Regions from separate parts of the Isoptericola sp. NPDC019693 genome, predicted to be linked through region 1. Evidence: riboswitches for the same ligand, from Rfam matches in the RefSeq annotation. Region 1 holds a riboswitch; the other holds the start of a gene.
The links. A riboswitch is a leader RNA that binds a small molecule or an ion and turns the genes downstream of it on or off. The one in region 1 is predicted to bind S-adenosylmethionine.

Region 1 (5,632 bases):
CTACGACCTGCTCGACGACGCGGTCGACTTCGGCCGGTACGTCATCCCGCTGGTGCGCGAGGGCGTGGCCGCGCGCGACCGCGCCGCCGAGCAGGCCGAGGTCGTTGAGGCGTCCGGTGCGGCGGGGGAGCGGGTGGCCTGATGCGCTTCCAGCTGCTCGACATCGTCTTCAACCCGCCGCACCCGGTCACGGGGGAGGCGGTGCCGCCCGCCGACCGGCTCGAGCGCGTCGTCGAGCACGCCGTGCTGGCCGAGGAGCTCGGCTTCGACTCGTTCGCCGTGGGGGAGCGGCACGCGGGCGACGTGCTGTCGTCCGCCCCGACCGTCATCCTCGGCGCGGTGGCGGCGCGGACCAGCCGCATCCTGCTGTCCACGGGAGTCACCGTGCTGTCGCTGCTCGACCCGATCCGCGTGGCCGAGGACCTCGCCACCGTGGACCAGCTCTCGCGGGGCCGGCTGGAGATCGTCATCGGCAAGGGCAACGAGGAGCTGCAGTACCCGCTGCTGGGCCTCGACCTCACCAAGCAGTACGAGTACCTCGAGGAGAACTACGAGCTGCTGCGCCTGCTGCTCTCCGCCGAGGACGTCACGTGGTCCGGGCGGCACCGGCACGCGCTCGAGCACGCCACGACGCTGCCGCGCCCGTTCGCCGGGCCGTTCCGCATCTGGCACGGGTCGGCCACGAGCGAGTTCGCCGTGGACCTGGCCGCCCGCTGGGGCGACCCGATCGTCAGCGCGAACGCGCTGCAGCCGCGCGAGAACTACCAGGTGCTCATCGACCGCTACCGCGAGCGCTACGCGGCCGCTGGGCACGACCCGGCGTACGGCTTCGTGGGCTCAGGGTCGGGCGGGCTGTTCCTCGCCGACACCACCGAGCAGGCGATCGAGCAGTACCGGCCCCTGTACGAGGGGCAGGTCGCACGGCTGCGGGCGCGCGGCTTCGACCCGGCGACCCACGTGGGCAAGGCGCTGGCCTTCGAGACGCTGGAGGACGCCGTGGAGCGCGGGCCCGCGCTGGTCGGCTCGCCGGAGCGGGTGGCGGAGAAGATCCTCGACTACCACGGGTCCTTCGGGCACGTGCTGCAGTCGGTGTCCGTCAACCACCTGCTGGAGCCCGCGCACCAGGAGGACGTGCTGCGACGGTTCGCCGCGGAGGTGGCGCCCCTGGTGCGCGCCGAGGTCACGACCGACCTGTGGTCGGCGGCCGACACCCGCCGGGCCGCCGGGTTCACGGCCGTGGAGCACCCGCCGTTCGCTCAGGCGGCATGACGGACCCGATGGTGTCCGGCATGTGACCACCGTGTCGACCAGGATGCGGATGGCGAGGAAGATGACCGGGGAGACGGCCGGACGGAAGGAGCGAGGGCATGACCACGCAGCTCGTGGTGCTGGGGGTGCTCGTGCTGCTCACGGCGGTGCTCGGCGCGGTCTGGCGGTCGCGGCAGGGCCGAGTGCGGGCCACGCCCGCGGGCCCTGGGCCGGGCGTCGACTGGGCGGCCCGGGGTGTGACGCTCGGCGAGCGCGCCACGTTCGTGCAGCTGTCCGCCGAGGTGTGCGCCCCGTGCCGAGCCACGGCCCGCGTGCTGCGCGGCCTCGCCGAGCGCGAGGACGGCGTCGTGCACCACGAGCTCGACGTCGAGGACCACCTCGACCTGGTGCGCGAGCTGGGCGTGCTCAAGACCCCGACCGTGCTCGTGCTCGACGGCGCCGGGGTGCAGACCGCCCGCAGCAGCGGCGGGATGTCGCCCGCCCAGGCGCGCCACGCCCTGGACACCGCCCTGCCCGTCGCGGCGGGCAGCGCCTGACCCGCGCGACCCGCGCACCGACCACCGGCGCAGCGCCGGACCGCCCACGCCGGGCACGACCGAGGAGACGACGATGACCCGCGAGACCACCGAGACGCAGGCACCCGCCGGCATCGACCCGCGCGGGCCCCGCGTGGGCGCCGGCATCACGGCGCTGCTCCTCGCCGTCGTCGTGCTGCTCGGGGCGACCACCGCCGGCCTCGTGCTCCTCGCCGTGGTGGCCGCGGGCTTCCTGCTCGGGGCCGTGCGCGGCGCGCAGGGCACGGTGCAGGGCTGGCTCTTCAAGACCCTCGTGCGCCCGCGGCTCGCGCCGCCGGCCGAGCTGGAGGACCCGCGCCCGCCCCGCTTCGCCCAGCTCGTGGGGCTCGTCGTCACCGGCGTGGGCGTGGTCCTGGGGCTCGCGGGCGTCCTGGCCGCCGTTCCGTGGGCCGCGGGCATCGCGTTCGTCGCGGCCGCCCTGAACGCCGTCGTCGGGCTGTGCCTCGGCTGCGAGCTCTACCTGCTCGGCGCTCGCCTGCGCCGCGCCTGAGCGGCCCTCGGTGCACCCGCCGGGAGGTCGGTGCCAGTTCGCGTCCGACCACGGGATGACGCCCCGCCGGCCCGTGCCGTCTACCGTCGTGGTGTGCCCGACCTGACCTCGTCCCCTGACCGCGCCGACGACCGCCCGTCGGCACGGACGCGACCCGACGGGGTGCCAGGGGCGTCCGGTCACCCCTGGCAGCACGGTGTCGTCGTGCTCGCGGCGAGCTTCCTGCTGGGCGGTCTGACGTCGTACGCCCAGGGGTTCCTGCCCGATGCCGCGGCCCCCTTCGCGAACTCGGCGAGCGGCTGGACCCTGCTCACCGCGCTCCTCGTCGCCTGGGCCGCGCGCGACCCACGGACCCGGACGTGGCACGCCGCCGTGCTCGGCGCCGCGAGCTTCGTGCTGCTCACCCTCGGCTACACCGTCGCCGCCGACCTCCGCGGGTCCTTCTACGACCCGACCCTGTTCGGGGTGGTCGGCCTCGTCGTCGGCCTGTTCGTCGGGGTCGCGGCGGCGTGGCTGTGGCGAACGGGCGTGCGCTCCGCTCTGGGCACAGCGCTGCTCGCGGGCATCGGCCTCGGCGAGTCGGCCTATGGGCTCACGACGGTCGTCGAGACGACGGGCGCCACCTTCTGGGTGGTGATCGGCGTCGTCGCGCTCGTCCTGCTCGTCGGCATGCTCGCGCGCAGGCTCCGTGGCGCCCTGCCCGTCACCCTCGCGGTGGCGGGAACCGCCGTCGTCGCGACCGCGTTCGTCGTGGCCTACCGCGCCCTGGGCGCCGTCGTCTGACCGCCGGCACGTCCCCGAGCAGGCGCCCCGGGCCCGGACGGCGAGCGCACGTCGGGGCGGGGAGACACGACCTCGCGGGGCGTGACCAGCAGGGTCAGGCCGCCGCCCGCAGCGCCGCGCGACCCACCGCCACTCGGCGCGGCCCTCGCGCAGGCGTACCCCGTGCACCATGCCCTGGCCCATGCCCCAGATGTGCACGGCCGGGTCTTCCACGCCCAGCGCGTTGGGCCCGTTGCGCAGGTAGCGACCGTTCAGCTCGACGGGGATCCGTCCAGTGACCGGCAGGTCGAACGCGGTGGTCTCTTCGTGCACGGGCTCGAACGGCCCCTCCAGGTATCGCATGCGTCGACCGTACGAACGTGAGCCGCTGACCTGGGCCGACGCCGGCCTTTCGCTCCCTGTGCACTAGTGCAGCCGGCGCCTGCGTCGCGCCGGCGGCGGGCCTTCCGCGAGGGGTCCGCGATGTGAGACGTCCCGTTCGATCCTTGACTCGCGCGGTCGCGGCGGCTTCCCTGCCGCCCAGGTGACGAGCGCCAGCACCCAGGCCCGGCTCGCTGGCCAGCAACCCTTCGACGTGACGGGGTGCTCCGGGAACGACCTGACCCTGCCGTGACCGCGGCGGGGTAAGCACGGCACCGGTCGACCGCGAGGGACCCGCGAGGTCCGCGACGCGGCGGCCTGCCACGACCACGAGGACCGACGTGCCATGACGACCACCCCTCGCACCACCCCCCGCACCACCCGACCCGCCCGGCTCGCCGGGCTGGTGGCCGCCTCCGCCGCGCTGCTGCTCAGCGCCTGCTCGGGCGGCGCCGACGCGGCGAGCGACGGCGCGTCGGCGCCCGCCGACGCCGAGCCCGTCACCGGCGGCAACCTGACCTTCGCCATCACGGTCGACTCGCACTGCATCGACCCGCAGCAGGTGGGCAACAACGACGCCATCGCCGCCGCCCGGCAGACCGTCGCCTCCCTCACGGCGCAGGACCCGGAGTCGGGCGAGATCCTGCCGTGGCTCGCCGAGAGCTGGGAGGTGAACGACGACGCGTCCAGCTACACGTTCCACCTGCGCGACGACGCGACCTTCGCCGACGGCACCCCGATCGACGCCGAGGCCGTGAAGGCCAACTTCGACGCGATCGTCGACCTGGGCGCCGTGGCGTCCCTCGGCTCCCAGTACCTCGTCGGGTACGCCGGCACCACCGTGGTCGACGACCGCACCGTGACGGTCGACTTCGACGAGCCCAGCGCGCAGTTCCTCCAGGCCACCTCGACGTTCTCCCTCGGCCTGCTCTCGCCCGCGTCGGCGGAGCTCTCGGCCGAGGATCGCTGCGCCGGGAAGTACGTGGGCTCCGGCCCGTTCGCGGTGCAGTCCTACACCCAGGACCAGGAGATCGTGCTGGAGAAGGTGAAGGGCTACGCCTGGGGCTCGGAGGCGAACGACCACACCGGCGAGGCCTATCTCGACACCGTCACCTTCCAGGTGATCCCCGAGGCGAGCGTCCGCACCGGCAGCCTGCAGTCCGGCCAGATCGACGCCACCGCCGCGATCAACGCCGTCGACCTGCCGCAGTTCGACGGCCACGGGTTCTGGCTCTCCTACCGCGCCAACCCGGGCGTCGTGTTCAACCTGTTCCCGAACGAGTCCAGCCCGCTGGCCGCCGACGAGGCCGTGCGCACCGCCATCCTCAAGGGGATCGACCGCCAGCAGGTCGTCGACACCGTGCTCACCCCGCAGGACCAGGCGGCGACCAACGTGCTCTCGCACTCCACGCCGCTGTTCGAGGGTGCGGACGACCTGCTCGCCTACGACCCCGATGGCGCGAAGAAGATCCTCGACGACGCGGGCTGGACCGAGGGTGCCGACGGCATCCGCGAGAAGGACGGGCAGAAGCTCTCCACGACCGTGACGTTCTGGCAGGTGCCCGAGCCGCTCGAGCTCGTGCAGCAGCAGCTGCGCCAGATCGGCGTGGACCTGCAGCTCAAGCACGTCACCGTCGCGGAGTCCGAGGCGGCCAAGGAGTCCGGCGACTTCGACTTCGACTACTACAACCTCACCCGGTCCGACGCCGACGTGCTGCGCACGATCTTCTCGGCGAACGCCCGCAACATCAACCAGCGCGACCCCGAGGAGGTCGACACGCTCCTCGACGACTCGGCCGCCGCCACCGACCCCGCGGAGCGCCAGAAGCTCGTGACCGAGGCGTCCCGGCTGCTGCTCGAGCGCGGGCACGCCATCCCCGTCTACGAGCTGTCCACCACGATCGCCGCCGCCGACCGCGTGCAGGGGCTGACCTTCGAGGCCTCCTCGCGGCTGGACTTCTACGACGCGTGGGTGACCGACGGGGCAGGGGAGTGACCCGATGACGCGCTACGTGCTGCAGCGCGCCGGGCAGGGGGTCTTCGTCCTCTGGGCGGCCTTCACCGTCGCGTTCTTCGTCCTCTACCTGCTGCCGAGCGACCCGGTCGCCCTGGTGGCGTCCGGGGGCGGCGAGGTGAGCCAGGTCGACCCCGCCCA
Region 2 (5,632 bases), on a different contig from region 1:
GGAACGGGTAGCGCACCCCGGTCACGCCGTCGAACCCCTCGAGCGCGGTCGCGACCTCGAGCGCTGCCGCGTTCTGGGCGCGCACGCGCACGTCGAGCGTCTCCAGGCCCTTGAGCAGCACCCACGCGTTGAAGGGGCTCAGCGACGGGCCGGTGTTGCGCACGAGCGTCTGCACCGGCCCGGAGAGGAACTCCTCGCTGCCGAGGATCGCGCCACCGAGCACGCGGCCCTGGCCGTCGATGTGCTTGGTGGCGGAGTAGACGACGACGTCGGCGCCGAGCTCGAGCGGCTTCTGCAGCACCGGCGTCGCGAACACGTTGTCCACCACGACGACGGCGCCGGCGGCGTGCGCGAGCTCTGCCACCCGCCGCACGTCCACGAGGTCCTGCATGGGGTTGGACGGCGACTCGAAGAACACGACGTCCGCCGGGGTGGCGAGGGCCTCCTCCCACTGCGAGGTCACGTGCCCGTCCACCAGGTCGACGCGCACCCCCCACTTGGCGAGGATCTCGTCGTAGATGACGTTCGTGGAGCCGAACAGGGCCCGCGCCGACACGATGCGCGAACCGCTGGAGACCAGCGCGGCGAGGGCGTTGAACACCGCCGACATGCCCGACGCCGTGGCGTAGCAGGCCTCGGCGCCCTCGATGAGGCGCAGCCGCTCCTCGAACGTGTGCACCGTCGGGTTGCCGTACCGCGAGTACAGGAACTGGGACCGCTCGCCGGCGAACGCGGCCTCGGCGTCCGCCGCCGAGCCGTAGGTGTAGCCCTGGGTGAGGAACAGGCCCTCGGACATCTCCTGGAAGTCCGAGCGGCGGTGCCCGCCGCGCACGGCGAGGGTCGCGGGCCGGACCGTGGCGGGCAGCGGGCGCGAGCCGCCGAGGGTCGTCGGGTCGGCGCCAGGACCGGTCGGGACCTGCGTGCTGCTCATCGGGTCTGCTCCGGCTGCTGCCCGGCCGCCGGCGTCGCGGCAGCGTCGTCGTACGAGCCCCACGGCAGGCCGCGCACCTTCCAGCCCTCGCGGTCGCGGACGCCGTCGAAGCCGGGGCCGCCCTCGAAGCCCTCGAGCACGTTGTACGCCGGGCCGAGGCCGGACGACGTCGCGAGGCGTGCGGCGCCGATCGAGCGCTGGCCGGAGCGGCACAGGAAGACGACCGGACGGTCCGCGGTCACGCCCGCGGCGGCGAGCTCGGCAAGGAAGCCGGGGTTGGGACGCCCGCCCGCCTGGACCCACTCGGCGAAGACCGGGCGCTTGCCGGCGGTCGCGGTGTCCGGCACGCCGATCGCGCGCCACTCGCCCTCGGTGCGCACGTCCACCAGGACGGCGTCCGGGTCGGCGGCGAGCAGGTCCCACGCCTGCTGCGGGGTGAGGTCGCCGGCGTAGCCCTCGGCGGGGCGGGGATCGATCTGGGTGCTCATCGCAGTCCTCCCATCGGTCGTGGCGGTAGCACCCTCGTCCGGACGGGCCGCCGTCGCCGGCGACCTGCCCGCGGGTTGCTGCGGCGTCGACGTGCCACGTCACTCGGCCGCTCGGGATGGTCGCGGCGATCGTACGACAGGCGTCCGCCTGATGGGCACCCCGTCTCGCGACCTGAGCGACGCGTGCCGGTGCCGCCCGGGCGTCTGAACAGCGCCTCCGGCGCCTCGCCGCACTCCGCGGCCTGCGCGCGTCAGTCGTCGTCCTCGCCGAAGTGGGCCTCCTGCGCGTGCTCGTGGTGCACGACGGTGAGCCGCAGCTCGACGTCCCGGCCGTCGGCCTGCTGCGAGAGCACCCGCTCGATGCGGTCGGACTCGCGCTCGGCCGCCGCGGTCACGAGGTCGACGTGGTCGGCGGTCGCGTCGCCCGCCCACGTGTCGGCCTGCGTCATCGCGCGCTGCGCGTCCTGGACGCCCTCGCCGAGGTCGGTGCCGGTGAGCGCCTCGACCTGCGACCGGTCCATGGTGACGATCGTCTTGTGGTCGTCCGTGTGGGGGACGGTGTACGCCGACGGGTCCTTCGTCGTCCCACCGGCCGCGTCCCCGGCCTCCGTGGGGGCGGAGGCGCTCGCGGTCGGAGCGGCACCGGAGCCCGGCGTGCCCGCGTCGTCGCCCTCGGCCTGCGGTCCCGTGCACGCGGTCAGGGCCAGCAGGCTCGCGAGGGCGATCGGCGTCAGTCGGCGGGGAAGGCGTCGCATGGTCACTCCGTGCTGCTCTGTGGTCCTCGGTGGTGGTCCGTCGGGCGGCCGCTGCAGAGGCGGGGGACGGCCGGGCCGGGCCGACGTCCAGCGTCTCACGCGACCGCATCGTGAGAAGGTCCCGGGCTCCGCTTGACCGTGTGGTGCTGCGCACTCACGATGGGCGACAGGTCATGAGCGCCAGCGCGAAGCCCCGGCTCGCTGGCCGGCAACCCTCCTCTCGCGGCGGGGTGCCCCGGGTGACGACCTGGCCCCGCGCCGTCCGGCGCGCGGGCAAGCGCGGGGAGCGACCTCCCCGGCACGACCGAGGAGGATCCCGCATGACCACGCTCAGCCCCGCGCCCGCCGTGCACGACGTCGCGCCCGCCACCGTGCACGACGTCTCGCCCGTGCTGCCCGTCGTCGGTGGCGACACCCTCGTCCCGCTCGTCGACGGCCGCCAGGTGCCGTACGCGAACCTCGACGTCGCGGCGTCGGCGCCCGCTCTCCAGGCCGTGGCCGACCGCGTCGCCCGGGTGCTGCCGCTGTACGCGAGCGTGCACCGCGGCGCCGGCTACCTGTCGCAGGTGTCCACGGCCCTGTACGAGACGGCCCGGCGCACGATCGGCGCGTTCGTCGGCGCCCGCGAGGACGACCTGACGATCGTCACGCGCAACACCACCGACTCGCTCAACCTGCTCGCGGGCTGCGTGCCCGCGGACCCGGTCACGGGGGAGCGCGGCCGCGTGCTCGTGCTCGACATCGAGCACCACGCCAACCTGCTGCCCTGGCAGCGCGTCACCGACGCGACCGTCGTGACGGGCGGGTCCTCGGTGGCCGCCACCCTCGCGGAGCTCGAGGAGGAGCTGAGCTCGGCCGCCGCCGCGGGGCGCCCGTACGCCCTGCTCGCGCTCACCGGCGCCTCCAACGTCACGGGGGAGGCGCTGCCCGTGGCCGACGTCGTCGCCGCGGCGCACGGGGCGGGCGCGCGCGTCGTGCTCGACGGCGCGCAGCTGGTGCCGCACCGCCGCTTCTCGCTCGCGGCGACCGGCGTGGACTACGTCGCCTTCTCGGGCCACAAGACCTACGCGCCCTTCGGGGCCGGGGCCCTGGTCGGGCGCCGCGACTGGCTCGACGCCGGCACCCCGTACCTCGCCGGCGGCGGCGCCGTGCGGCGGGTGCGCACCACGACGACCGACTGGCACGAGGGCCCCGCCCGCCACGAGGCCGGGTCGCCCAACGTGGTGGGCGCGGTGGCGCTCGCGGCCGCGTGCGACGAGCTTGCCGCCCTCGACCCGTGGGCCGCCGGAGAGCACGAGGACGCGCTGCGGCGCCGGCTCGTGGACGGGCTCGGCGAGATCGACCGCGTCGAGGTCGTGCACGTGTGGGACGACGCCGTCGACCCGGTGGGCGTCGTGACGTTCACCGTCACGGGGTACGACCCGGGCCTCGTCGCCGCGTACCTGTCGGCCGAGCACGGCATCGGTGTGCGCGACGGCCGGTTCTGCGCGCACCCGCTGCTCGGCCGTCTCGGGTTCGACGCCGGCGCCGTCCGCGCGTCCGTGGGCGTCGGCACGGCGGGCGAGGAGGTCGAGCGTCTCGTCGCCGCGGTGCGCTCCCTCGTCACCGAGGGCCCCCAGGCGCAGTACGACGTCGTGGACGGGCTGTGGGTCGTCGTCGACGACCCGCGCCCGGTGCCCGAGGGCTCCGGCCTCGAGGGCCTGCTCGCCACCGCCGCGCTGGGCGCCGACGAGGCGTTCGGCTGCCTGCCCGACGACCTCTGACGGACGGGCCGCGCGTCCCCGCCCCGCTCAGGGCGGGCACGCAGGGCGGACATGACGACGGGGCGCCACCCCCCGGTGGCGCCCCGTCGTGACAGCGGGTCAGTCCTTGAACGCGTCCTTGACGTCGTCGCCCGCCTGCTTGAGGTTCGCGCCGGCCTGCTGGGCCCTGCCCTCGGCCTCCTGCTTCTCGTCGCCGGTGAGCTTGCCCGTCGCCTCCTTGACCTTGCCCTCCGCCTCTTCCGCGAGGTGCCTGGCCTTGTCTCCGAGTCCCATGGGGCTCCTTCCGTCGTACGAACGACCTCGGTCACCGACCGTAGGCGCCTGTCCCCGGGTTCGCACTCCGGCGTCTCGGATCGTGGTGCCCGCCCTGGTCGGAGAGCCGTCCGTCACCAGACCGGCGGGTGCCGGTCCGCCCAGCGCAGCCTGTCCTCGAGCTGCGCGGCCAGGGCGAGGAGCGTCGTCTCCCCGCCCGGCCGCCCGATCAGCTGCACCCCCATCGGCAGCCCGTCGCCGGTCCAGCGGGTCGGCACGGTGATCGCGGGCAGCCCCGCCACGTTGAGCATCGACGTCCACGGCGTGTACTGGCACTGCTGCTCGAAGTTGCGCTCCGGGTCCTCGGGGTCGAACCAGCCGAGGGGGCGGGGCGTCATCGCGAGCGCGGGCGTGACGACGGCGTCGAAGCGCGACACCTGCGCGACGAGCCGGCGCTCGAACGCCGTGAGGGCCCGCAGCGCCTCGGCGAGCTCGCGGGCGGGCACCTCGCGGCCGCGGCCGATGAGCCACCGGGTCAGCGGCTCGAGCCGGTCGAGGCGGGCGGGGTCGTCGAGGGGCACGGCGGACGCGCCTGCCATCCACAGGGTGCGGAAGGCGGGGCCGTACGTCGGGTCGGGCGGAAGGGACAGCCCGTCGACCTCGTGCCCCAGACCGGTGAGCGTCGCCACGCCGGTGTCGAGCGCGTCGAGCGCGTCCTGCGACGTCTCGATCGCGTAGAAGTCGTCCCAGGCGGAGTCGGTCGTCACGCCGACGCGGAACCGGCCCTGCACGTCCTCGCCGCCGCTGCCCGCCACCTCGCCACGGCGCGCCGCCGCCAGGTACTCGCCGGCGCGGGCCGACGGCGCGCGCAGCGTCAGCGGGTGCGCGACCCGCCCGTCCGGCGTGCGGGTGAGCATCCCCTCGAGCAGCAGCGCCGTGTCCTCGGTGGTGCGGGCGAGCGGACCGTTCACGACGAGCCCGCCGAGCGACTCCTGCCCCGACCCCGCGGGCACCAGGCCGCGGCTGGGCTTGAGCCCGACGACGCCGCACGCGGCGGCGGGGATGCGGACCGAGCCGCCGCCGTCCGAGCCGGGCGCGCACGGCAGGAGGCCTGCTGCGACGGCCACCGCCGCGCCGCCGCTCGACCCGCCGGCCCCGCGCGACCGGTCCCACGGGTTGCGCGCCACGGGCCCGGCCAGCGGCTCCGTGTAGGCGGGGAAGCCGAGCTCGGGGGCCGTCGTCCGGCCGAGGCTCACCATGCCGGCGGCGTCGAGGACGTCGACGATCTCGTCGCTCACCGGAGCCACCACGGCGTCGTCGCCGGCGAACGCGCGGGAGCCGAACCCGGCGGGCACGCCGGCACGCAGCCACAGGTCCTTGTCCGCGCCGGGCAGCCCCCACAGCACGCCCCGCCCGTGCGCGTCGCTCTGCTCGAGGCGCGCC

Region 2: another riboswitch for S-adenosylmethionine. It lies ahead of ACH436_RS17540 (aminotransferase class V-fold PLP-dependent enzyme); the one in region 1 lies ahead of ACH436_RS03085 (ABC transporter substrate-binding protein).

Annotation. Positions count from the first base shown of each region.
Region 1 is NZ_JBIRXP010000001.1:649,515-655,146, forward strand. It holds gene ACH436_RS03055 (LLM class flavin-dependent oxidoreductase) at 1-142, shown strand, start outside; gene ACH436_RS03060 (LLM class flavin-dependent oxidoreductase) at 142-1,269, shown strand; gene ACH436_RS03065 (thioredoxin family protein) at 1,368-1,805, shown strand; gene ACH436_RS03070 (DUF4395 domain-containing protein) at 1,879-2,334, shown strand; gene ACH436_RS03075 (DUF6518 family protein) at 2,428-3,117, shown strand; partial or broken gene ACH436_RS03080 (carotenoid oxygenase family protein) at 3,259-3,459, opposite strand; SAM riboswitch class IV at 3,640-3,753, shown strand; gene ACH436_RS03085 (ABC transporter substrate-binding protein) at 3,824-5,473, shown strand; gene ACH436_RS03090 (ABC transporter permease) at 5,478-5,632, shown strand, end outside.
Region 2 is NZ_JBIRXP010000006.1:145,736-151,367, forward strand. It holds gene ACH436_RS17525 (O-succinylhomoserine sulfhydrylase) at 1-931, opposite strand, end outside; gene ACH436_RS17530 (rhodanese-like domain-containing protein) at 928-1,419, opposite strand; gene ACH436_RS17535 (hypothetical protein) at 1,671-2,174, opposite strand; SAM riboswitch class IV at 2,344-2,460, shown strand; gene ACH436_RS17540 (aminotransferase class V-fold PLP-dependent enzyme) at 2,495-3,937, shown strand; gene ACH436_RS17545 (CsbD family protein) at 4,037-4,210, opposite strand; gene ACH436_RS17550 (amidase) at 4,324-5,632, opposite strand, start outside.